4 regions of the Pseudomonas sp. Tun-23181 genome follow, and region 3 is predicted to be linked to each of the others. Evidence: riboswitches for the same ligand, from Rfam matches in the RefSeq annotation. Region 3 holds a riboswitch; each other region holds the start of a gene.
The links. Region 3 has a riboswitch for cobalamin ahead of cobW (cobalamin biosynthesis protein CobW). Riboswitches for the same ligand answer to the same signal wherever they lie in the genome.

Region 1: linked by a shared signal. The riboswitch ahead of cobO (cob(I)yrinic acid a,c-diamide adenosyltransferase) and the one ahead of cobW (cobalamin biosynthesis protein CobW) in region 3 are both predicted to bind cobalamin.
Region 2: linked by a shared signal. The riboswitch ahead of ACDI39_RS06560 (TonB-dependent receptor) and the one ahead of cobW (cobalamin biosynthesis protein CobW) in region 3 are both predicted to bind cobalamin.
Region 4: linked by a shared signal. The riboswitch ahead of ACDI39_RS03720 (ABC transporter ATP-binding protein) and the one ahead of cobW (cobalamin biosynthesis protein CobW) in region 3 are both predicted to bind cobalamin.

What each region holds. Positions count from the first base shown of each region.
Region 1 covers NZ_CM171630.1:2,190,795-2,195,881, forward strand. The annotation lists gene bluB (5,6-dimethylbenzimidazole synthase) at 1-350, opposite strand, end outside; gene ACDI39_RS10550 (cobyrinic acid a,c-diamide synthase CobB) at 347-1,642, opposite strand; gene cobO (cob(I)yrinic acid a,c-diamide adenosyltransferase) at 1,639-2,250, opposite strand; cobalamin riboswitch at 2,369-2,591, opposite strand; gene ACDI39_RS10560 (hypothetical protein) at 2,742-3,320, shown strand; partial or broken gene ACDI39_RS10565 (PQQ-dependent sugar dehydrogenase) at 3,427-4,734, shown strand; gene ACDI39_RS10570 (C40 family peptidase) at 4,884-5,087, opposite strand, start outside.
Region 2 covers NZ_CM171630.1:1,318,599-1,323,685, forward strand. The annotation lists gene lpxO (lipid A hydroxylase LpxO) at 1-542, shown strand, start outside; gene ACDI39_RS06550 (carboxymuconolactone decarboxylase family protein) at 637-981, shown strand; gene ACDI39_RS06555 (GNAT family N-acetyltransferase) at 1,060-1,629, shown strand; cobalamin riboswitch at 1,692-1,896, shown strand; gene ACDI39_RS06560 (TonB-dependent receptor) at 2,010-4,136, shown strand; gene ACDI39_RS06565 (acetyltransferase domain-containing protein) at 4,279-5,087, shown strand, end outside.
Region 3 covers NZ_CM171630.1:1,002,885-1,007,971, forward strand. The annotation lists gene cobN (cobaltochelatase subunit CobN) at 1-1,429, opposite strand, end outside; gene cobW (cobalamin biosynthesis protein CobW) at 1,433-2,500, opposite strand; cobalamin riboswitch at 2,601-2,798, opposite strand; cobalamin riboswitch at 2,883-3,104, shown strand; gene ACDI39_RS05140 (CbtB domain-containing protein) at 3,201-3,386, shown strand; gene ACDI39_RS05145 (CbtA family protein) at 3,397-4,086, shown strand; gene ACDI39_RS05150 (cobalamin biosynthesis protein) at 4,086-4,496, shown strand; gene cobM (precorrin-4 C(11)-methyltransferase) at 4,529-5,087, shown strand, end outside.
Region 4 covers NZ_CM171630.1:707,683-712,769, reverse strand. The annotation lists gene paaZ (phenylacetic acid degradation bifunctional protein PaaZ) at 1-1,965, shown strand, start outside; cobalamin riboswitch at 2,064-2,271, shown strand; gene ACDI39_RS03720 (ABC transporter ATP-binding protein) at 2,381-3,157, shown strand; gene ACDI39_RS03715 (ABC transporter substrate-binding protein) at 3,154-4,122, shown strand; gene ACDI39_RS03710 (FecCD family ABC transporter permease) at 4,122-5,087, shown strand, end outside.

The sequences.
Region 1 (5,087 bases), 1.2 Mb from region 3:
GCCTCGCGGTTGTCCATCAGCGCCGCCACCAGCACTTCGGCGCAGTCGTGGATGCCTTCGACCTTGAGTTTCATGAAAGCGTCGGAGCGCTCGCCCAAGGCTTCGGCGGTGCGCACGCGCTCCTGCTCCACCAGCGCCTGGATCTGCCTACGCAGCTCGCGTCGGCTGATGCGAATGAAGCGCCAGGGCTGCATCAGGCCGACGCTCGGCGCCTGGTGCGCGGCGGCCAGCAGGCGGGCCAGCAGCGCTGGCGCTACCTCACCGCCGATGAAATGGCGCATGTCGCGGCGCTCGCCGATGGCCCGGTAGACCGCGGCGCGCTCGGCGTCGCTGAAGGCGTGTTCGCTCATGGCCGCAGCAGCGCCGCCGCCGCGTCAGGGTTGGAGGGGAAATAGAAGTGGATGTACGACGCCGTCAGTCGTCCCTGGCGATAGACCGCCTCGTTGCCACGACCGCCGTTGGGGCTTTGGCCGCGGGCGATCGGTTCGAGCGGGGTGCTGGTCAGGGAGTGATGATAAGTATGCCCGCGCAGGGTCCCTTCCGGAAGTTCCACAGCCTGCAGCGCCAGGGCCGCCAGGCGCTTTTGCATCACCGCTTCGCCCGGCAGCAGGCCGAGCAGCGTGGCGCGCTCACCGGCCACGTCGGTCAAGGCCTCGAGCAGGTAGAGCATGCCACCGCACTCGGCCAGCAGCGGCTTGCCCTGGGCGTGATGGGCGCGGATCGCCTCGAGCAGAGGGGCATTGGCCGCCAGGGCCTGGTGATGCAGCTCAGGGTAGCCCCCTGGCAGGTAAAGGCTGTCTACCGTGGGCAGTTCCCGGTCGTGCAAGGGCGAGAAGAAGCGCAGTTCGGCGCCCAGCTCGCGCAACAGATCGAGGTTGGCGCCATAGGTGAAGGCGAAGGCTTCGTCACGGGCCACGCCGATGCGCACACCGGCCAGCGACGGCCTGGGGGCGATAGGGTCGGGTTCGGCAAAGGCCACCGCTGGCGGCAGCGTGGCGTCGCAACTGGCGCCCAGGGCCTCGGCCGCGGCGTCCAGGCGCAGGTCCAGGTCGTTCAGCTCGTTGGCCTGGACCAGCCCCAGGTGGCGGCTGGGCAGCTCGATGCCACGCTCGCGGGAGAGCCCGCCGTACCAGCGCAGGCCCTCGGTCAGGCTGCCCTCGAGCAGTTGCGCATGGCGCAGGCTGCCGACGCGGTTGGCCAGCACCCCGGCGAACGGCAGGTCCGGCTGGTAGCGTGCCAGGCCCAAGGCCAGGGCGCCGAAGGTCTGGGCCATGGCTGTGCCATCGATCACCGCCAGCACGGGTACACCGAAGTGACGCGCCAGGTCGGCGCTCGACGGTGTGCCGTCGAACAGCCCCATGACCCCCTCGATAAGAATCAGGTCGGCCGTGCCCGCCGCTTCCCAGAGCAGGCGGCGGCTTTCCTGCGCGCCGATCATCCACAGGTCGAGCTGGTACACCGGTGCACCGCTGGCCCGTTCGAGGATCATCGGGTCGAGAAAATCCGGCCCGCACTTGAACACCCTCACCTTGCGCCCGAGGTTGCGGTGCAGGCGCGCCAGGGCGGCGGTGACCGTGGTCTTGCCCTGGCCGGACGCCGGTGCTGCGATCAGCACCGCCGGACAATGCCGGGGTCGGCTCATAGTTCCACGCCCTTCTGCGCGCGGATGCCGGCCTGGAAGGCGTGCTTGACCATGCCCATCTCGGTGACGGTATCGGCCAGCTCGATCATCTGCGGCTTGGCGGCACGGCCCGTGACGATGACGTGCTGCATCGGCGGACGGGCCTGGATGTCCGAGAGCACCTGGTCGAGGTCGAGGTAGCCGTGTTTGAGGGCGATGTTCAGCTCGTCGAGCACCACGAACTGCACGCCCGGGTCCTGCAGCAGTTGGCGCGAAACCGCCCAGGCCGCCTCGGCGGCGGCGATGTCGCGCTGGCGATCCTGAGTCTCCCAGGTGAAGCCCTCGCCCATCACGTGGTAGCGCACCTGCTCGGGGAAGCGCCGGAAGAACAGCTCTTCGCCGGTGCTGTTGCGGCCCTTGATGAACTGCACGACGCCGCATTGCAGGCCGTGGCCCAGGGCCCGGGCAAGCATGCCGAAGGCCGAGCTGCTCTTGCCCTTGCCGTTGCCGGTGAGCACCAGCAGCAAGCCGCATTCGTTGGGCGCGTTGGCGATGCGTTCGTCGATGATCGCCTTCTTGCGCTGCATGCGCGCCAGGTGGCGTTCGTCGCGTTCGGTGGATTCGCTCATCAGGGTTCTCCGCAGGCTGTCGGCACGGATGGGCGACGACAGGTCGATAGGCGGGCAGACGGAGAACGCGCAGGGGCCATGGCGGACGCCACGGTGCACCGCGCATCACCCTCCGTGATGCCGTTGGCAGTGACAGGCCGGTCTCCGGGCTCGTGAGCAGGGCCTGGGCCCATGGGCCGCGCGCCTTCCCGGATGCCTGCATCCAGTGGCCCTGCGCGGTCCTCGACTCACCTACCGTTGCGGGGGCAGCGCCGGAATCGCGCCTTGCTGGCGCCCACCGGCTTCCCAGTTTCACCCTGCCCAGCCTCGGCTGGCAGAGCACCTGAAACACGCCGCGAAGGTTAGAGGGTTGCACCCGGAGCGTCAATGAAACGAGGCCGATCTGGCCTGGATCAATGGCCGATCCGGCCGCTTGTAACAAACTGAAAGCAGTGATATCACATAGACATCAATTTTCGCTGAACGCGATCACAACGACAGGAGAGCGCAGCATGCAAGGCCTGATCATCAATAACCCGCGCCTGGAGTTCCTGCGCCCGGCGCTGGAGCGCTGGCCGGAATGCATCGACCGCTTCAACCAGGTCCATGGCGACAACGAAGCCCCGTACTGGCATGGCACCGCGGCCAACACCGGCCTGCTCGCGGCCGCGGCCTGGCAGGCCGAACTGGTGGCGCTGGAACAGTCCATGAGCAAGAAGCAACGTGACGAGGGCGAGCGCGAGGGCCGCTGCGACCTGTCCATCAGCACCTCGGAAGACAGCGTCCACCTGCGCGCCAGCCAGCGCTGGCCGCGCATCGCCCGCCTGGACCTGAGCACGGCTGTGCAGGAAACCGCCGCCCTCGCCCGGCAGATCGCCTATCCCAGCCAACTCAAGGTCGGCGCCCTGTTCGTCAGCCCGTGGAAAGCCGGCCAGCATGCCAGCCCCGAGGAGTTGCAGGACCTGGTCGACGACCTGCAAAAGCACAGCGCTTGCGCCATCGCCTGGTATTTTCCCTACGCCTATCGCAAGTTGCACAATGAAGCGGCGCAGTACTTTCCCGGCGTGGCGCTGCTGCTCAAGCAGGCCTGAGCGGGGCCCAGCTAGCCGAATGCGCCCTACCGACAAGTTGAACCTCGACGGTGGCCCGTCGCTCTGATTCCACATGAGCCCCCACGAGGACCCGAGCATGGACAGGATGCATATCGCGCTACTGCTGGCCCTGGCCGTCAGCCTCGGCGGCTGCGGAGAATCCGCGCGCCTGGACGTCAGCGACGGATCGGGACCGTCCCCGCAACTGCCCGAGCCGAACAAGACCTTGATCCCGACCGTCAACATCGCCCCGGCGATCGGCTGGCCGGAGGGCGCCAAGCCCACGTCGGCGACCGGCACCCAGGTGGTGGCCTTCGCCGAGCACCTCGATCATCCCCGCTGGCTCTACGTGCTGCCCAACGGCGACGTGCTGGTGGCCGAGACCAACGCCCCGGCCAAGCCCGACGACGGCAAGGGAATCCGTGGCTGGGTCATGGGCCAGGTGATGAAACGGGCCGGCGCCGGCGTACCCAGCGCCAACCGCATCACCCTGCTGCGCGACGCTGACCGTGATGGCGTCGCGGAAATTCGCACCACCTTCATCGAAGGGCTCAACTCACCCTTCGGCATGGCCCTGGTGGGCAAGGACTTCTACGTGGCCGATACCGACCGCCTGTTGCGCTTCCACTACGAGCCGGGGGCCATGCAGATTCGCGCTGAAGGCAAGAAAGTGGTCGACCTGCCCGGCGGCCGGCTCAACCACCACTGGACCAAGAACGTGATCGCCAGCCCCGATGGCAAGAAGCTCTATGTCACGGTGGGCTCCAACAGCAATGTCGGCGAAAACGGCCTGGACCAGGAAGAAGGCCGTGCGGCGATCTGGGAGGTGGACCCGGCCAGCGGCCAGCACCGGATCTTCGCCTCCGGCCTGCGCAACCCCAACGGCCTGGCCTGGGAACCACACAGCGGTGCGTTGTGGACGGCGGTCAACGAGCGCGACGAGATCGGTAGCGACCTGGTGCCGGACTACATCACCTGAGTCAAGGACGGGGGCTTCTATGGCTGGCCGTTCAGTTACTACGGCCAGCATGTGGACCGGCGGGTCGAGCCGCAGGATCGGCAAAAGGTCGCCCAGGCCATCGTGCCGGACTACGCGGTGGGGCCGCATACCGCATCCCTCGGGCTGACCTTCGCCCAGCCGGGTGTGCTGCCGGCGCCGTTCGAGCAGGGGGCGTTCGTGGGCCAGCATGGGTCGTGGAACCGCAAGCCGCACAGTGGCTACAAGGTGATCTTCGTGCCGTTCAGCACCGAGGGGAAACCCGCCGGGAAGCCGATCGACCTGTTGACGGGGTTTCTCGATGGCAAGGGCAAGGCCATGGGGCGGCCGGTGGGCGTGATCAATGACCAGCGGGGCGGGTTGCTGGTGGCCGATGATGTCGGGAACGTGATCTGGCGGGTGAGCAAGGAGCAGTGAGGGGCTTGGGCTGGCCTGTGCCGGCCCATTCACGGCGGTTCGTGCCCCGACAAGCCCGCCCTCACAGGTTCACCACTGATCTTGAGGCAACGGTGAACCTGTGGGGCTGCCAGGTAGCCCCGATGCCGTTTCGCAGGCGGGCATCGGACTCAGGGATTGCGCGCCAGGTGCCCCGGCGGCAGCACCCGCTTGGCCTGCAGGTAGGCCCGGGCCCAGTAGCTGTTGGACAGGTAATCCAAGCGCACCGTCCCGCCCGTGGAAGGTGCATGCACGAACCGCCCCTCCCCTACGTAGATCCCCGCATGGCTGACCTGCGACCCACCGTTGGTGGCGAAGAACACCAGGTCCCCGGA
Region 2 (5,087 bases), 320 kb from region 3:
CGGCGATGAAGCTGTGCCCACGCACCACCGAGTTGCTGCAGGGTATCGGCTCGGTCAAGGCGGCCATGTTCGCCACCCTGCCGCCAGGCGCCAAGCTGGTGCGCCACCGTGACCCCTATGCCGGCTCCTACCGCTACCACCTGGGCCTGGACACGCCCAACGACGACGGCTGCTACATCGATGTCGATGGCCAGAAGTACGCCTGGCGCGACGGCGAGGCAGTGGTGTTCGACGAGACCTACATCCACTACGCCGCCAACACCACCGAGCACAACCGCATCATCCTGTTCTGCGACGTCGAGCGCCCGCTCAAGTACCGCTGGGCGACCGCCTTCAACCGCTGGTTCAGCCGCAACGTCATGGCCGCCGCGGCGGCCCCCAACGACGCCAACGACAAGACCGGCGGCATCAATCGCCTGTTCACCCGCATCTACCGCATCCGCGAGCGCGGCAAGGCCCTGAAGAAGCGCAACCGCACCCGCTACTACCTGGAAAAGTGGGCGGTGGTCGCGGCGCTGGTGCTGGTGTTCATCTACATCTGAAGCGAAGACGCTGCCCTGGCCATCACAGCCCCTCCAGAGCCTCGTTCTTCGACTAGCCTGAAAGCTCCTGTCACCACCGAACAAGGTGAAAACCATGAGCATGATGGACTGGGACGCCTACCGTAGGCAGTTGATGGCCGGCATCGGCGATCTCAAGCAATTGTCCCCCGATACCGTGGCCGGCTACATGACTGCCAGCGGTGCCGGGGCCAAGACCAACCACCTGGATGCCAAGACCCGCGAGCTGATCTCCCTGGCCGTGGCGGTGACTACCCGCTGCGACGGCTGCATCGCCGTGCACTCCCAGCAGGCCGTCAGGCACGGCGCCACCCGTGAGGAAATCGCCGAGGCGCTGGGCGTGGCGGTGGCGATGAACGCCGGTGCCGCGCTGGTCTACTCGGCCCGCGCCCTGGATGCGGTCGGCAAGGCGAGCGACTGAACGCCTCCGGCGCCGCAGCCCTTGCGCGGCGGCGCCGGGCCACCCAGACTTGGCGGCCAAGCCCGTGCAGGAGCCGCCATGATCCACATCCGTCCCATGACCCCGGAAGACTTCGAACGCTTCTGGCCCACCTTCCAGGCCATCGTCCAGGCCCGCGAAACCTATGCCTTCGACCCCGGGCTCAGCGTCGAGCAGGCCCGCCAGCTCTGGCTGGAGCTGCCCCTGCGAACCCTGGTGGCCGAGGCGCATGGCGAGTTGCTCGGCTCGTACTACCTCAAGGCCAACGCCGCCGGCCCCGGCGCCCACGTGGGCAATTGCGGCTACATGGTCGCGCCGGCCGCCCGCGGCCGTGGCGTGGCGCGGCTGATGTGCGAGCACTCGCAAAAGCTGGCACGCCAGGAGGGCTTCCTGGCCCTGCAGTTCAACTCGGTGGTGGCGACCAACGAGGTGGCCGTGGCGCTGTGGCACAAGCTCGGCTTCGAGACCGTCGGCCGCCTGCCCAAGGCCTACCGGCACGCTCGCCTGGGGCTGGTGGACTGCCTGGTGATGTACAAGTGGCTGGCGGACGAGCCGGTGGTGGAGAAGCCCGCCCTGCTGATCGGGCGCAAGAACATCGAGGCCAGGGTATCGCGTCGGCGCGGACGCTGATCGCCCTCCTGGACCAGCGCAAGCTGCATCCGAACGATTGACTCCCCACCCGTTCGGTGGTCAGATGCGCGCCAGTTTCAGGTGTCCTGCGCCGCCGCGCGCAGGGTGAAACGGGAAGCCGGTGCGTCGTTGCCACGACAAGTCCGGCGCTGCCCCCGCAACGGTAGGCGAGCGAACCCTTCGACATACCACTGTGCGCATGCATGGGAAGGTGAACGGTTCATGATCCTCGCAAGCCCGGAGACCGGCCTGGAGCTTTTCGTTGGCAACCCGCGGTGGGCGGGCGCAGGCCGGTTTTCGCGTGCGCGCCTGCGTACGTGCTTGGTCGTCTATGCGTTGTTTCCACCGGGATCCATTCATTCCTGCGACAGTGGAACGACATGTCCCGTATCTCCAAGCTTCATACTCTGGCGGCCTGCCTGGCCGTTTCCCTTCCGGCCCTGGCCGATGAACACGACGGGCCAGTACTGGCCCTGCCCTCCACGGCCATCACCGACACCCGCGACGAACAGGTCGTCGACCTGGCCACGCCGACCCGGGCCGGTTCGCGCCTGAACCTGAGCGCCCTGGAGACCCCGGCCAGCACCAGCAGCATCAGCGCCGGGCAGATCCAGCAGCGTAACAACCTCACCGTGCAAGACGCGGTGACCCGCTCGCCAGGCATCACCTCGGTCGGCACCCCAGGCAACGGCGGCACCGCCCTCTCCGCCCGCGGCTTCACCGGCCACAGCTCGGTGATGACGCTGTTCGACGGCTCGCGCCTGTACACCGGCGCCGGTACCCAGAGCTTCCCGGTCGATCCGTGGATGGTCGAGCGCATCGACGTGATCCGTGGCCCGGCCTCGGTACTCTATGGCGAAGGCGCCACGGGCGCGGTGATCAACGTCATCCCGAAAAAACCCTTCGCCGGCGAAATCCGCAACCACCTGCGCCTGGGCTACGGCTCCTGGGACCGCCAACAGCTCGGCCTGGACAGCGGTGGCAGCCTGAGCGAGCGCCTGAGCTACCGGGTCACCCTGAACACGCAGCAAGGCAACGTCTGGGTCGATCGCGGCGACTCGCGCAACCTGGCCCTCAGCGCCGCTCTGCGCTTCGACGCCAGCGACGACCTGAGCTTCACCCTCGCCCACGAGCGCGGCGATGCCGAGCCGATGAACTACTTCGGCACCCCGCTGATCGACGGCCACTACCGCGACAGCCTGCGCAAGAAGAACTACAACATTCGCGACGACGTCCAACGCTATCACGACGAGTGGACCCGCCTCGACACCGACTGGACGATCAACGACCACCTCAGCGCCAGCAACCAGCTGTACTACATCAAGAGCCGCCGGCACTGGCGCAACGCCGAGGACTACACCTGGGATGCCGACCGCGGCCAGCTCGAACGCGGCAGTTACCTGGAGATCAAGCACAACCAGGAGCAGATCGGCGACCGCCAGAGCTTCACCTTCGACCACAGTCTGTTCGGCCTGGCCAGCAAGACCGTGGTGGGTGCCGAGTACAACAGGATCCGTTTCAACGTCGACAACAACTCGCCGTACGAAGACGTGGGCGGCGACTACATCGACCCCTGGCAGCCGGCACCGGGCGGGTTCCACAGCCGATCGGCGCTGCGCCCACAGACCCTGTCCACCACCCGCACCTTCGCGCTGTTCGCCGAGAACCGCACCCAGCTCACCGATCGCCTGTCGCTGGTCACCGGTGTACGCCGTGACCAGAACCACATCGATCGGGACAACCTGGTCAGCGACACCCGCAGCGACCGCAGCCTGCAGGGCGGCAACTGGCGCGCGGGCCTGCTCTTCGCGGTGACCGACGAGCTGTCGCTGTACGGCCAGTACTCCACCAGCGAGGACGGGGTCAACAACCTCATCAGCCTCAACCCGACGCAGATGAACTATGACCTGACCGAGTCGAAGCAGACCGAACTGGGCCTCAAGCAACGCTTCTGGGACGGCCGTGGCGAGTGGACTCTGGCGGCCTACCACATCGTCAAGAAGAAGCTGCTGGTGGACGACCCGGTCACCCACGAGAAGCAGCAAGCCGGCCAACAGACCTCCGACGGCCTGGAGGCGACCCTGGAGCTGGCCCTGGCTAACCAGTGGCAGGTATCGGCCAACGCCGCCGTGGTACGCGCCAAGTACGATGACTTCGATGAAAGGGTCGGCGGCGTTCCCCAGGACCGCGCCGGCAACCGCCCGGCCAACGTGCCGCGCCGTACCGCCAACCTGTGGCTGAGCAAGGGTTTCGGCCAGACCGTGGATGCCGGCATCGGCCTGCGCTACGTCGACGAGCGCTACGCCAACACCGCCAACAGCCAGAGCGTCCCCGGCTACACCGTGGTCGATGCCAACCTCGGCTGGCAGGTGCTGCCGGACGTGCGCCTGGGGCTGCAGTTGAACAACCTGTTCAACCGTGACTATGTGGTGGCCGCCCACAGTGGTGAGCAATGGCTGCTCGGCGCGCCACGGTCGTACTTCGCGACGGTCGACTACAGCTTCTGACCTGAGCGGCTTTCTCCAATTGAGCGGTACTGGGGCTGCTTTGCAGCCCATCGCACAGCCCCCCACCTGAAAAAGCGCTATCGAACCTCAACAAATAGTTATAAGATAACATTTCATCTCACAATCCCTCTTGCCTGCCCCCATGACAAGCGCCTCCCCCACCCCAACCCTGCTCACCCAGCGCCTGCAAAGCATCGACGCCCTGCGCGGCCTGGTCATCCTGTTCATGCTGCTGGACCACGTGCGCGAAACCTTCTTCCTGCATCGCCAAGTCAGCGATCCGATGGCCATCGACGCCACCGAGCCGGCCCTGTTCGCCAGCCGTACCCTGGCCCACCTGTGTGCGCCGGTGTTCGTGCTGTTGACCGGCCTCAGTGCCTGGCTCTACGGCGAGAAGCACCAGGGCCGTGGCGACGTCTCGGCGTTCCTGTTCAAGCGTGGCCTGTTCCTCGTGGCGCTGGAATTCACCTTGGTCAACTTCGCCTGGACCTTCCAACTGCCGCCAAGCGTGATCTACCTGCAGGTGATCTGGGCCATCGGCCTGAGCATGATCGCCCTGTCGCTGCTGGTCTGGCTGCCGCGCGCGGCGTTGATCGCCATCGGCGCGCTCATCGTCGCCGGGCACAACCTGCTCGATGGGCTGCACGTCGCCGAAGGGTCGATGATGCACGTGCCCTGGGCCATCCTGCATGACCGTGGCTGGCTGGCGTTCTCCGAAACCCTTCGCCTGCGCACTTCCTACCCGGTGCTGCCGTGGATCGGCGTGATCGCCCTGGGCTATGGCCTGGGCCCGTGGTTCGCCCGCGGCAGCGATGCCGGCACGCGCCAGCACCGCCTGCTGCTGGCCGGCGCCCTCGCCCTGCTCGGTTTCATCGCGCTGCGCCTGCTCAACGGCTACGGCGAAGCGCCCTGGAGCGTCTACCCGACCCTGGTGCAGACCCTGATGAGCTT
Region 3 (5,087 bases):
AGCGCGCCAGCACCGCCTGCTGGTTGGCCTCGGGCAGGTCGGCGAAGGCCGCCTGGTAGTCGGCCAGGGCCAGGCTCTGGGCGCAGGGGCGCTGGTCGAGGTGCTCCAGGTCGTTGCTCACGCCGCCCAGCAATTGCTGGATCAGCGCGGTGCCGCTGTCGGGCAGGCCAGCCACCGGGTAGCCCTCGGCCTGCAAGGCGCGGAGGATGTTCAGGGCCGCGCCGGGGGTATCCAGGCCCACGCCGTTGCCGATGCGCCCGTCGCGGGTCGGGTAGTTGGCCAGCACCAGCGCCACGCGCTTCTGCGGGTTGGGCAGGCGCGCCAGTTCCACCCAGCGCCGCGCCAGCTCGGCGACGAAGTCCATGCGCTCAGGGTGGGCCCTGTAGCAGACCACGTCCGACTGGCTGCGCTCGCTGCGCCAGGCCAGGTCCTTGAAGCTGACCGGCCGGGTGATGATGCGCCCGTCCAGCTCCGGCAAGGCGATATGCATGGCCAGGTCACGGGCGCCCAGGCCCTGTTCGCTGGCCTCCCAGCCCGGCTGGTTGTCCTGGGCGCAGATCGCCTGCAACACCGGGACGTCGCGACGCAACGGGCGCAGGTTGGGCTGCTCCGGGCTGGACAGGGCAAAACCGGTGGTGTTGATCACCACGTCGGCGCCGACCTCGTCCAGCCAGGCCTCGACCTGGTCGAGGCAGGCGCGCTCCTTGAGGCTGGCCACAGCGATCGGCAGCGGGCTCAGGCCCATCGCCTGCAAACGTGTGCAGAAGGTATCGATGAAGGCGGTGTTGGCCGCCTGCAGGTGCGAGCGGTAGAACAGCAGCGGCGCCACCGGCTGCTGCGGGTGCCACTGGCCGTACCAGTCCTCGAGCGTGGCGCTGGCCTTGGCGGGGTGATACACCGCCGTGCGCGGCAGCGGCTGCGGTTCGTCCCAGGCATAGGTACGCCCCAGCCACAGGCTGGCCAGGCAGTTGAACAGGTTCAGGGCATTGGCCTTGCCGCCCTGGCGCAGGTAGTGCCAGAGCCGTTCGGCCTGCTCGCCGGTCACCGTGCCCAGGCCGGTCAGCTCGGGGTCGGGGCGGTCATCGCCTGGCACCAGGATCAGCCGTACACCGCGGTTGGCCAGCTCGACCAGTTGCTCGACGCCATAGCGCCAGTAGCCGACCCCGCCGTGCAGCGACACCAGGATCACCTTGGCGTGGCGCAGCACCTGGTCGACGTAGAGGTCGACCGAGGCGTGGTTCTGCACCTGCATGGGGTTGGCCAGGCGCAGGCTGGGGAAGTCGTCTGGCAACTGCTCGGCGGTTTCCGCCAGCAGCGCCAGGTGCGAGTCGCCGCTGCAGAGGATCACCAGCTCAGCGGGCGTCTGGCCGAGGTCGGCGATGCTGTCGTCCGGCACGAAGCCGCCGGGCTGGGTCCGCAGCAGGTGCATGGATCAGGCGCCCAGGGCCTGGCGCAGGCGCGCCTCCAGTTGCACGGCATCCAGGTCCTGGCCGATCAGCACCAGGCGCGTCAGGCGAGGCTCGTCGGCACGCCAGGCGCGGTCGAAGTGTTTGTCGAAACGGGTCCCCACGCCCTGCACCAGCAGACGCATCGGCTTGCCGGGAATGGCCGCGAAGCCCTTGGCGCGCAGGATGCCGAACTCCACCACCAGTTGCGTCAAGGCGTCGAGCAGCAGGCTTTCGTCGGCCTCGGGCAGGTCGATGGAGATCGAGTCGAAGGCGTCATGGTCATGATCGTCGTGATCTTCGCCAGCGTGATGGGCATCGTGGTGGGTGCGCCGGCCATCGATGTGCGCCTCGGCCTCGGCGCCCACGCCAAGCAGCACCTCCAGCGGCAGGCGCCCGCTGCTGGCCTCGATCACCTTGACCGCCGGCGGCAGTTCCTCGGCCACCTCGGCGCGGACCTTGGCCAGGCCTTCGGCATCGATCAGGTCGGCCTTGTTCAGGACCACCAGGTCGGCGCTGGCCAACTGGTCGGCGAACAGCTCGTGCAGCGGCGACTCGTGGTCCAGGTTGGGGTCGAGCTTGCGCTGGGCGTCCACTTGCTCTGGGTAGGCAGCGAAGGTACCCGCCGCCACCGCCGGGCTGTCGACCACGGTGATCACCGCATCGACCGTGCAGGCATTGCGGATTTCCGGCCACTGGAAGGCCTGCACCAGCGGCTTGGGCAGGGCCAGGCCGCTGGTTTCGATGAGGATGTGGTCCAGGTCGCCACGGCGTGCCACCAGTTCGCGCATCACCGGGAAGAACTCTTCCTGCACGGTGCAGCACAGGCAGCCGTTGGCCAGTTCGTAGACGCGGCCGCTGGCCTCTTCCTCCGTGCAGCCGATGCTGCACTGCTTGAGGATCTCGCCGTCGATGCCCAGCTCGCCGAACTCGTTGACGATGACCGCGATGCGGCGGCCCTGGGCGTTGTCGAGCATGTGCCGGAGCAAGGTGGTCTTGCCCGAGCCGAGGAAGCCAGTGACGATGGTGACGGGGAGCTTGGCCAGTGTTTTCATGTCGCGATGCCCTTGGCAGGATGGCGCGGGCATGCAGGACGAAAGCCTCGTGCCACCACGGCCGGGCCCGTTCGCCACCGGATCACCCCGCCCGGTTGAAAGTCGAAAGCGTTTCGAGGCAGGTCTCCTGGCTTGCACAGTACCGGCCCCGGGCCGGTTGGATGACGCCTTCCCGCGCTGGCGCAGTGGCTGTGTCGATCCTGTTCAGTGCTTACAGTTGCGGGGGCAGCCGCGGCTTGGACCGCGTTCCCATCTTAGCTCCGGCGGCGGCCGGAGAACCTCGAAGCGGCAAGGCTACGCAGTGGTTGGCAGGCGGTCAACCTTGGCAGCCCTAAAGCCTTGCCTATCCTGCGATTGACGGGGAAACCGCCCCATGATTTGCTAATGCACTGCGTTCAGGTGCCCCTTCGGGGGTGAAACGGGAAACCGGTGCGTCCCAGGCCCCCAAGGGGTCGGACAACGCCGGTGCTGCCCCCGCAACGGTAAGCGAGCGAAGCGTCTTGACCACTGTGCCACGTCGTAGGGCATGGGAAGGTGACGCTCCCCCCCAGGAGCCCTGCTCCTCCTCGCAAGCCCGGAGACCGGCCTGACGTCGAATGATCACCCCGCGGTGGGCGGGCGCTGTCGCATCTCCCTGGGCCCGTTGCGTCCGGGGCTGTCGCGCTTGTCCGCCGCCTATGACAAAGCAGAGGAAAGCGTCATGCCCGTCACCAGCGCCAAACACAGCGTCAGCACCCCCGTCAGCCTCAGCCAACGCATCGTCATCGCCGCCGGCGCCAGCCTGCTGGGCCTGTGCCTGATCTACTTCGCCGGTTTCTCGCACATCGAGGCCGTGCACAACGCCGCCCACGATACCCGCCACAGCGCCGCCTTCCCTTGCCACTGAGTACGCCTGCATGATCAAGCGCATCGCCCGTACCGCCGGCTTCAGCGGCCTGCTCGCCGCCCTGCTGCTGACCTTCTTGCAAAGCCTGTGGGTCAGCCCGCTGATCCTCGAGGCGGAAACCTATGAAAGCGCGGCCCCCGTCGCCGAACACCACGGCCACGGCGATGCCGTCGCCGCCCATGAACACGACGCCGAAGCCTGGGCACCGGAAGACGGCTGGCAGCGCCTGCTCTCCACCACCGGCGGCAACCTGGTGGTCGCGGTCGGTTTCGCCCTGATCCTCGCGGCCCTGTACAGCTTGCGCGAACCGGGCCGCGTGGCCACCGGCGCACTGTGGGGCCTGGCCGGGTTCGCGGTGTTCTGCCTGGCGCCGACCCTGGGGCTGCCGCCAGAGCTGCCGGGTACCGCCGCTGCCGACCTGGGTCAGCGCCAGGGCTGGTGGATCGGCACCGCCGCCGCCACCGCGGCAGGCCTGGCCCTGCTGGTGTTCGCCCATCACTGGCTGTTCAAGGTACTGGGCCTCGCCCTACTGGTCGTGCCGCACCTGATCGGCGCGCCGCAACCGGCGATGCACGAGAGCCTGGCGCCCGAAGCCTTGGAAACCCAGTTCAAGATCGCCTCCTGGGTGACCAACGCCGCCTTCTGGCTCGCCCTGGGCCTGCTCAGCGCCTGGCTGTACCGTCGCACCAGCCAAGCCTGATGCGCCTCGCCCCTCCTGCGCCGGCGTTGTACGCCGGCTTCGGCTGCCGCCAGGGCTGCCCGGCCGACACCCTGCAGGCCCTGCTGCGCGGGGCCCTCGCGGCGCACGGGCTGGCCCCGGCGCTGCTGCGCGGCATCGCCAGCATCGACCTCAAAGCCAACGAACCCGGCTTGCAGGAACTGGCCAGGCGCCTGGCATTGCCCCTCGTGCTGTTCAGCCCCGCGCAACTGCACGCTTTCGAACCCCAGCTCAGCCACCGCTCGGCAACCACCTTCCAGCACAGCGGCTGCTGGGGGGTGGCCGAAAGCGCAGCCCTGGCCCTCGCCAGCCAGGCCCAGGGCCCGGCCGCCCTACGGGTAACGCGCCAGGTCCTCGGCCCGGCTACCCTCGCCCTGGCCAGTGGCGGATAATCGCCTCCCCCGCTCACCCGCAAGGATTCCCCATGACGGTCTACTTCATCGGCGCCGGCCCCGGCGATCCGGAACTGATCACGGTCAAGGGCCAGCGCCTGATCCGCCAGTGCCCGGTGATCATCTATGCCGGCTCCCTGGTGCCGCCGGCGGTGCTCGAAGGGCACCGTGCCGAAACAGTGATCAACAGCGCCGAACTGCACCTGGAGCAGATCATCGCCGCCATTCGCAGTGCCCATGACAAAGGCCAGGACGTGGCCCGGGTGCACAGCGGCGACCCCAGCCTGTATGGCGCCATCGGCGAGCAGATCCGCTACCTGCGCGAGCTGGGCATCGACTACCAGATCGTCCCCGGCGTCACCGCCACGGCGGCCAGCGCCGCCCTGCTCGGCTGCGAGCTGACCCTGCCGGCGGTGGCACAGACGGTGATCCTCACCCGCTACGGCGACAGCTCGCCCATGCCAGCCGGCGAGCAACTGGCCGACCTTGCCCGGCACCGCAGTACCCTGGCCATTCACCTGGGCGTCAAGCACCTGGCACGCATCATCGCCGAGCTGCTGCCGCACTACGGCGCCGACTGCCCGATCGCCG
Region 4 (5,087 bases), 300 kb from region 3:
GGCCATGTCCTGGCCTACAGCCACGAGGAGCGCCCGGACTTCGCCGAAGCCCTCGAACATGCCCGCCGCCAGGGCCTGACCGCGCTGATGGCCCTGGACTTCCAGCAGCGTGCCGCCCGTCTGAAGGCCCTGGCCCTGTACCTGGCCGAGCGCAAGGAGCAGCTCTACGCCCTCTCCCACCACAGCGGCGCGACCCGTACCGACAGCTGGATCGACATCGAAGGCGGCAATGCCACGTTGTTCGCCTATGCCGGCATCGGCAGCCGCGAGCTGCCCTCGGGCAACCTGGTGCACGAAGGCCCGGCCATCCCTCTGGGCAAGCAAGGGCATTTCGCTGGCAGCCATATCCTGGTGCCGCGCACCGGGGTGGCGGTGCACATCAATGCCTTCAACTTCCCGATCTGGGGGATGCTGGAGAAGTTCGCCCCGACCTTCCTCGCCGGCATGCCGTGCATCGTCAAGCCAGCGACCTCGACCAGCTACCTGACCGAGGCGGTGGTGCGCCTGATGAACCAGTCGGGCTTGTTGCCGGCGGGCAGCCTGCAGCTGGTGATCGGCAGCACCGGCGACTTGCTCGAGCGCCTGCAGGGCCAGGACGTGGTGACCTTCACCGGCTCCGCCGACACCGCCGCCAAGTTGCGGGTAACGCCGAACCTGGTGCGCCACTCGGTGCCATTCACCGCCGAGGCCGACTCGCTCAACTGCGCCATCCTCGGCCCGGACGTCAGCCCCGACAGCGAGGAGTTCGACCTGTACATCAAGGAGGTGGTGCGCGAGATGACCACCAAGGCCGGGCAGAAGTGCACCGCCATCCGCCGCGCCATAGTCCCGGCCAGGCACCTGGACGCCGTGGCCACCCGCCTGCGCGAGCGCCTGGCCAAGGTGGTGGTGGGCGACCCTTCGGTCGAAGGCGTGCGCATGGGTGCGCTGGCCTCCCACGACCAGCAGCGTGATGTTGGCGAGCGCGTGCGTAGCCTGCTCCAGAGCTGCGATCAATTATTCGGCGCGAGCGACGGCTTCGCCCCGGTCGGCGAGGGCGTGGCCGAAGGCGCGTTCTTCGCCCCAACCCTGCTGCAAGCCCGCGATCCCCATGCCGAAGGCGGCGCCCACGACATCGAGGCCTTCGGCCCGGTGAGCACGCTGATGGCCTACGACGACCTGGACGAAGCCCTGGCCCTGGCGGCCCGTGGCAAGGGCAGCCTGGTGGCGACCCTGGTCACCGCCGATCGCGCGGTGGCGGCCAAGGCCATCCCGGCGGCGGCCGCCTGGCATGGGCGCCTGCTGGTGCTCGACCGCGAGGCGGCCAAGGAGTCCACCGGCCACGGCTCCCCCTTGCCACAGCTCAAGCACGGCGGGCCCGGCCGGGCCGGTGGTGGCGAGGAGCTCGGTGGCCTGCGGGCGGTCAAGCACTACCTGCAGCGCGCGGCGGTGCAAGGCTCGCCGAGCATGCTGACGGCAGTGACCGGCGAGTACGTGCGTGGCGCCGAGGTGATCGAGAGCGAAGTGCATCCGTTCCGCCGTCATTTCGACGACCTGCGCATCGGCGAGTCGCTGCTCACCCACCGGCGTACCGTGACCGAGGCGGACCTGGTCAACTTCGGTTGCCTGTCGGGCGACCATTTCTACATGCACTTCGACGAGATCGCCGCCAAGGCCTCGCAGTTTGGCAAGCGCATCGCCCATGGCTACTTCGTGCTGTCCGCGGCGGCAGGGCTGTTCGTGTCGCCGGGCGAAGGGCCGGTGCTAGCCAACTACGGCCTGGATACCCTGCGCTTCATCAACCCGGTGGGCATCGGCGACACCATCCAGGCCCGCCTGACCTGCAAGCGCAAGATCGACCAGGGCAAGTCCAGTCCGCTGGGCCAGCCCCAGGGCGTGGTGGCCTGGGACGTGGAGGTGACCAACCAGCTGGGTGAGCTGGTGGCCAGCTACGACATCCTGACCTTGGTGCTCAAGCGGACTTGAATGCCGTGAGGGCTTGGGGCCGCAAAGCGGTCCCCAATGGCGATGCAAGCCTGGCCCCCACCTGCCACCGCGGTTGACTCCCCCTGCCATAAATGCTCAGATGCGCCCCTGTTTCAGGTGTCCCCCGCCGCCGTGCGGGGGGTTAAACGGGAAGCCGGTGCCTCGCCCTCGCGCGACCAGTCCGGCGCTGCCCCCGCAACGGTAAGCGAGCGATGCATTCGACACACCACTGTGCCGCCGGCATGGGAAGGTGAATGCCTCACGCCCCTCGCAAGCCCGGAGACCGGCCTGACACTGCAATTGGCAACTCCCGCGGTGGGCGGGCGCGGGCCGGTCCTGGGGCAGCCTCGTGCCCACGATTGCTCCGTGCGTGCGCTCCGTCGGGTCTTCTCAACCCCGCAACGGTCGCTCACCCATGTCTTTGCCTACCCTGCGCATCGAAGGCCTGCACTGGTCACCGTCACCCGGCGAACGCCGGCTGCTCGACGGCATCGACCTTGAGGTCGGCCCTGGCGAGTTCGTCGGCCTGATAGGCCCCAACGGCAGCGGCAAGACCAGCCTGTTGCGCTGCGCCTACCGTTTCACCCGGCCAGACAGCGGCCGCGTATCGCTAGAAGGCGAGGACATCTGGCAGCGCCCGCCGCGCTGGGTGGCACAACGCATCGCGGTGATGCTGCAGGAGTTTCCCGAGGACTTCGGCCTGAGCGTGCGCGATGTCGTCGCCATGGGCCGTACCCCGCACCTGGGCTGGTTCCAGGGCGACAGCGAAGCGGCGCTGGTCGATGCCTGCCTGCGCGAGCTGGGCCTGCTGGCCTGCGCCGAGCAGGGCTTCGCCAGCCTGTCCGGCGGGGAAAAGCAGCGGGTGCTGCTGGCCAGGGCACGGGTGCAGCAACCGCGCCTGATGATCCTCGACGAGCCGACCAACCACCTCGATCCGCGCTACCAACTGGCCCTGCTCGAGCACATGCGCGGTACCGGGCTGAGCCTGCTGGCGAGCTTCCATGACCTGAACCTGGCCGCCGCCTTCTGTGACCGGCTGTATGTCATCGAGGCCGGCCGCATCGTTGCCCATGGCACGCCGCAGCAGGTCCTGACCGAACAGTGCCTGGCCCAGGTGTTCGGCGTGCACGCCCTGGTCGATCGTCATCCCCTCGCCTGCCACCCGCGCATCACCTGGATCAGCCCCGCATGAAACGCTTCGTCACCTGCCTGGCCCTGCTGGCCGCCCTGCCCCTCGCCGCTCTGGCCAGCGACTTTCCCCTGACCGTGCACAGTTGCGACCGCGACGTGACCTTCACCCAGCCGCCACAGAGGGCGGTCAGCCACGACGTCAACCTCACCGGCATGCTCCTGGCCCTGGGGCTGCGCGAGCGCATGGTCGGCTACAGCGGCATCAGCGGCTGGAAGAACCTCGACCCGTCGATGCGCCAGGCCCTGGCCGGCCTGCCGGAACTGGCGGCACGTTACCCATCGCTGGAAAACCTGCTGGACGTGGACGCCGACTTCCTGTTCGCCGGCTGGAGTTACGGCATGCACGTGGGCGGGCCGGTCACGCCACAGACGCTGGCGCCCTTCGGCATCCCGGTCTACGAGCTGAGCGAATCCTGTGCGCGGATCATGCCCCAGCGCCAGGCCAGCCTGGAGGACCTGTACCGGGACCTGGACAACCTCGGCAGGATCTTCGCCGTGCCCGCCCAGGCCCAGGCTTTGATCGGCCAACTGCGCCAGCGCATCGCCCGGGTGACGGCCCAACTTGGCGAGGTGCAGCGCAAGCCCCGGGTGTTCCTCTACGACAGCGGCGAGGACCGCCCGACCACCTCCGGCCGCCTGGGCATGCCCCAGGCGCTGATCGAGGCGGCCGGTGGCGAGAATGTGATGGCCGATGTCAACGCCAGCTGGACCGAGGTCAGTTGGGAAAGCCTGGTCGAACGCGACCCGGAGGTGATCGTCATCGTCGACTACGGCCCCACCCTCTGGCAGCACAAGCGCGACGTCCTCCTCAAGCACCCGGCCCTCGGCGAGGTGAAGGCGATTCGCGAACGGCGCTTCGTGGTGCTGTCGTACCTGCAGGTCACGCCCTCGGTGGACAACGCCGTTGCCATCGAGCACCTGGCCGCCGCGCTGCATCCGCAACGGTTCGCCGGGGCGCCGCGCTGATGCCGGTGCGTAGCCCTGCCGGCTATCGCCTGTTGCTGGTCGCACTGCTGGCGGCGCTGGTGTTTTCCTGCCTGCTGTCGCTGGGCTTCGGCGCTGCCCAGGTGCCGCTGGCCAAGGTGCTGGGTATCGTTCTGCAGCAACTGGGCCTGGCCGACGGCGGCGACTGGAGCCGCGGACAGGCGCAGATCGTCTGGCAGATCCGCGCCCCACGGGTCGTGCTCGGCGCGCTGGTGGGCGCCGGCCTGGCCCTGGTTGGCGGCGCCCTGCAGGCGGTGACGCGTAACCCACTGGCCGACCCGCACCTGCTAGGGGTCAGCTCCGGTGCAGTGTTGGGCGCGGTGCTGGTGGTGCTGTTCCTTGGCCCCTTCGCCGGTGCCTTGAGCCTGCCCCTGGCGGCCTTCATCGGCGCCCTGGGCAGCATGCTGCTGGTGCTGGGGGTGGCCAGCCGACGTGGCCGGCTGGAGAGCGAACGGCTGTTGCTGGCCGGGGTAGCGGTGTCCTTCGTGGTCATGGCCCTGGCCAACCTGCTGCTCTACACCGGCGATCCCCATGCCGCCAGCTCGGTCATGTTCTGGATGCTCGGCGGGCTGGGCCTGGCGCACTGGTCGCTGCTGTGGCTGCCGGCCGTTTGTGTGCTGGCCGGCTTCCTCTTGCTGCTCAGCCTGGCCCGCGCCCTCAATGCGCTGATGAGCGGGGAGCAGACCGCCGTCAGCCTCGGCTTCGACACCCGCCGGGTGCGCGCCCAGGTGTTCGTCGGCTGCGCCCTGCTCACGGGCGTGCTGGTGTCGCTGTCCGGGGCGATCGGCTTCGTCGGCCTGATGCTGCCCCACGTGGCCCGCTGGCTGGTGGGCGCCGAGCATCGCCGCCTGCTGCCGGCCTGCGCCGTGCTCGGTGCGCTGTTCGTGGTCTGGGTCGACATGGGCGCACGCACCCTGATCGCCCCCCAGGACCTGCCCATCGGCATC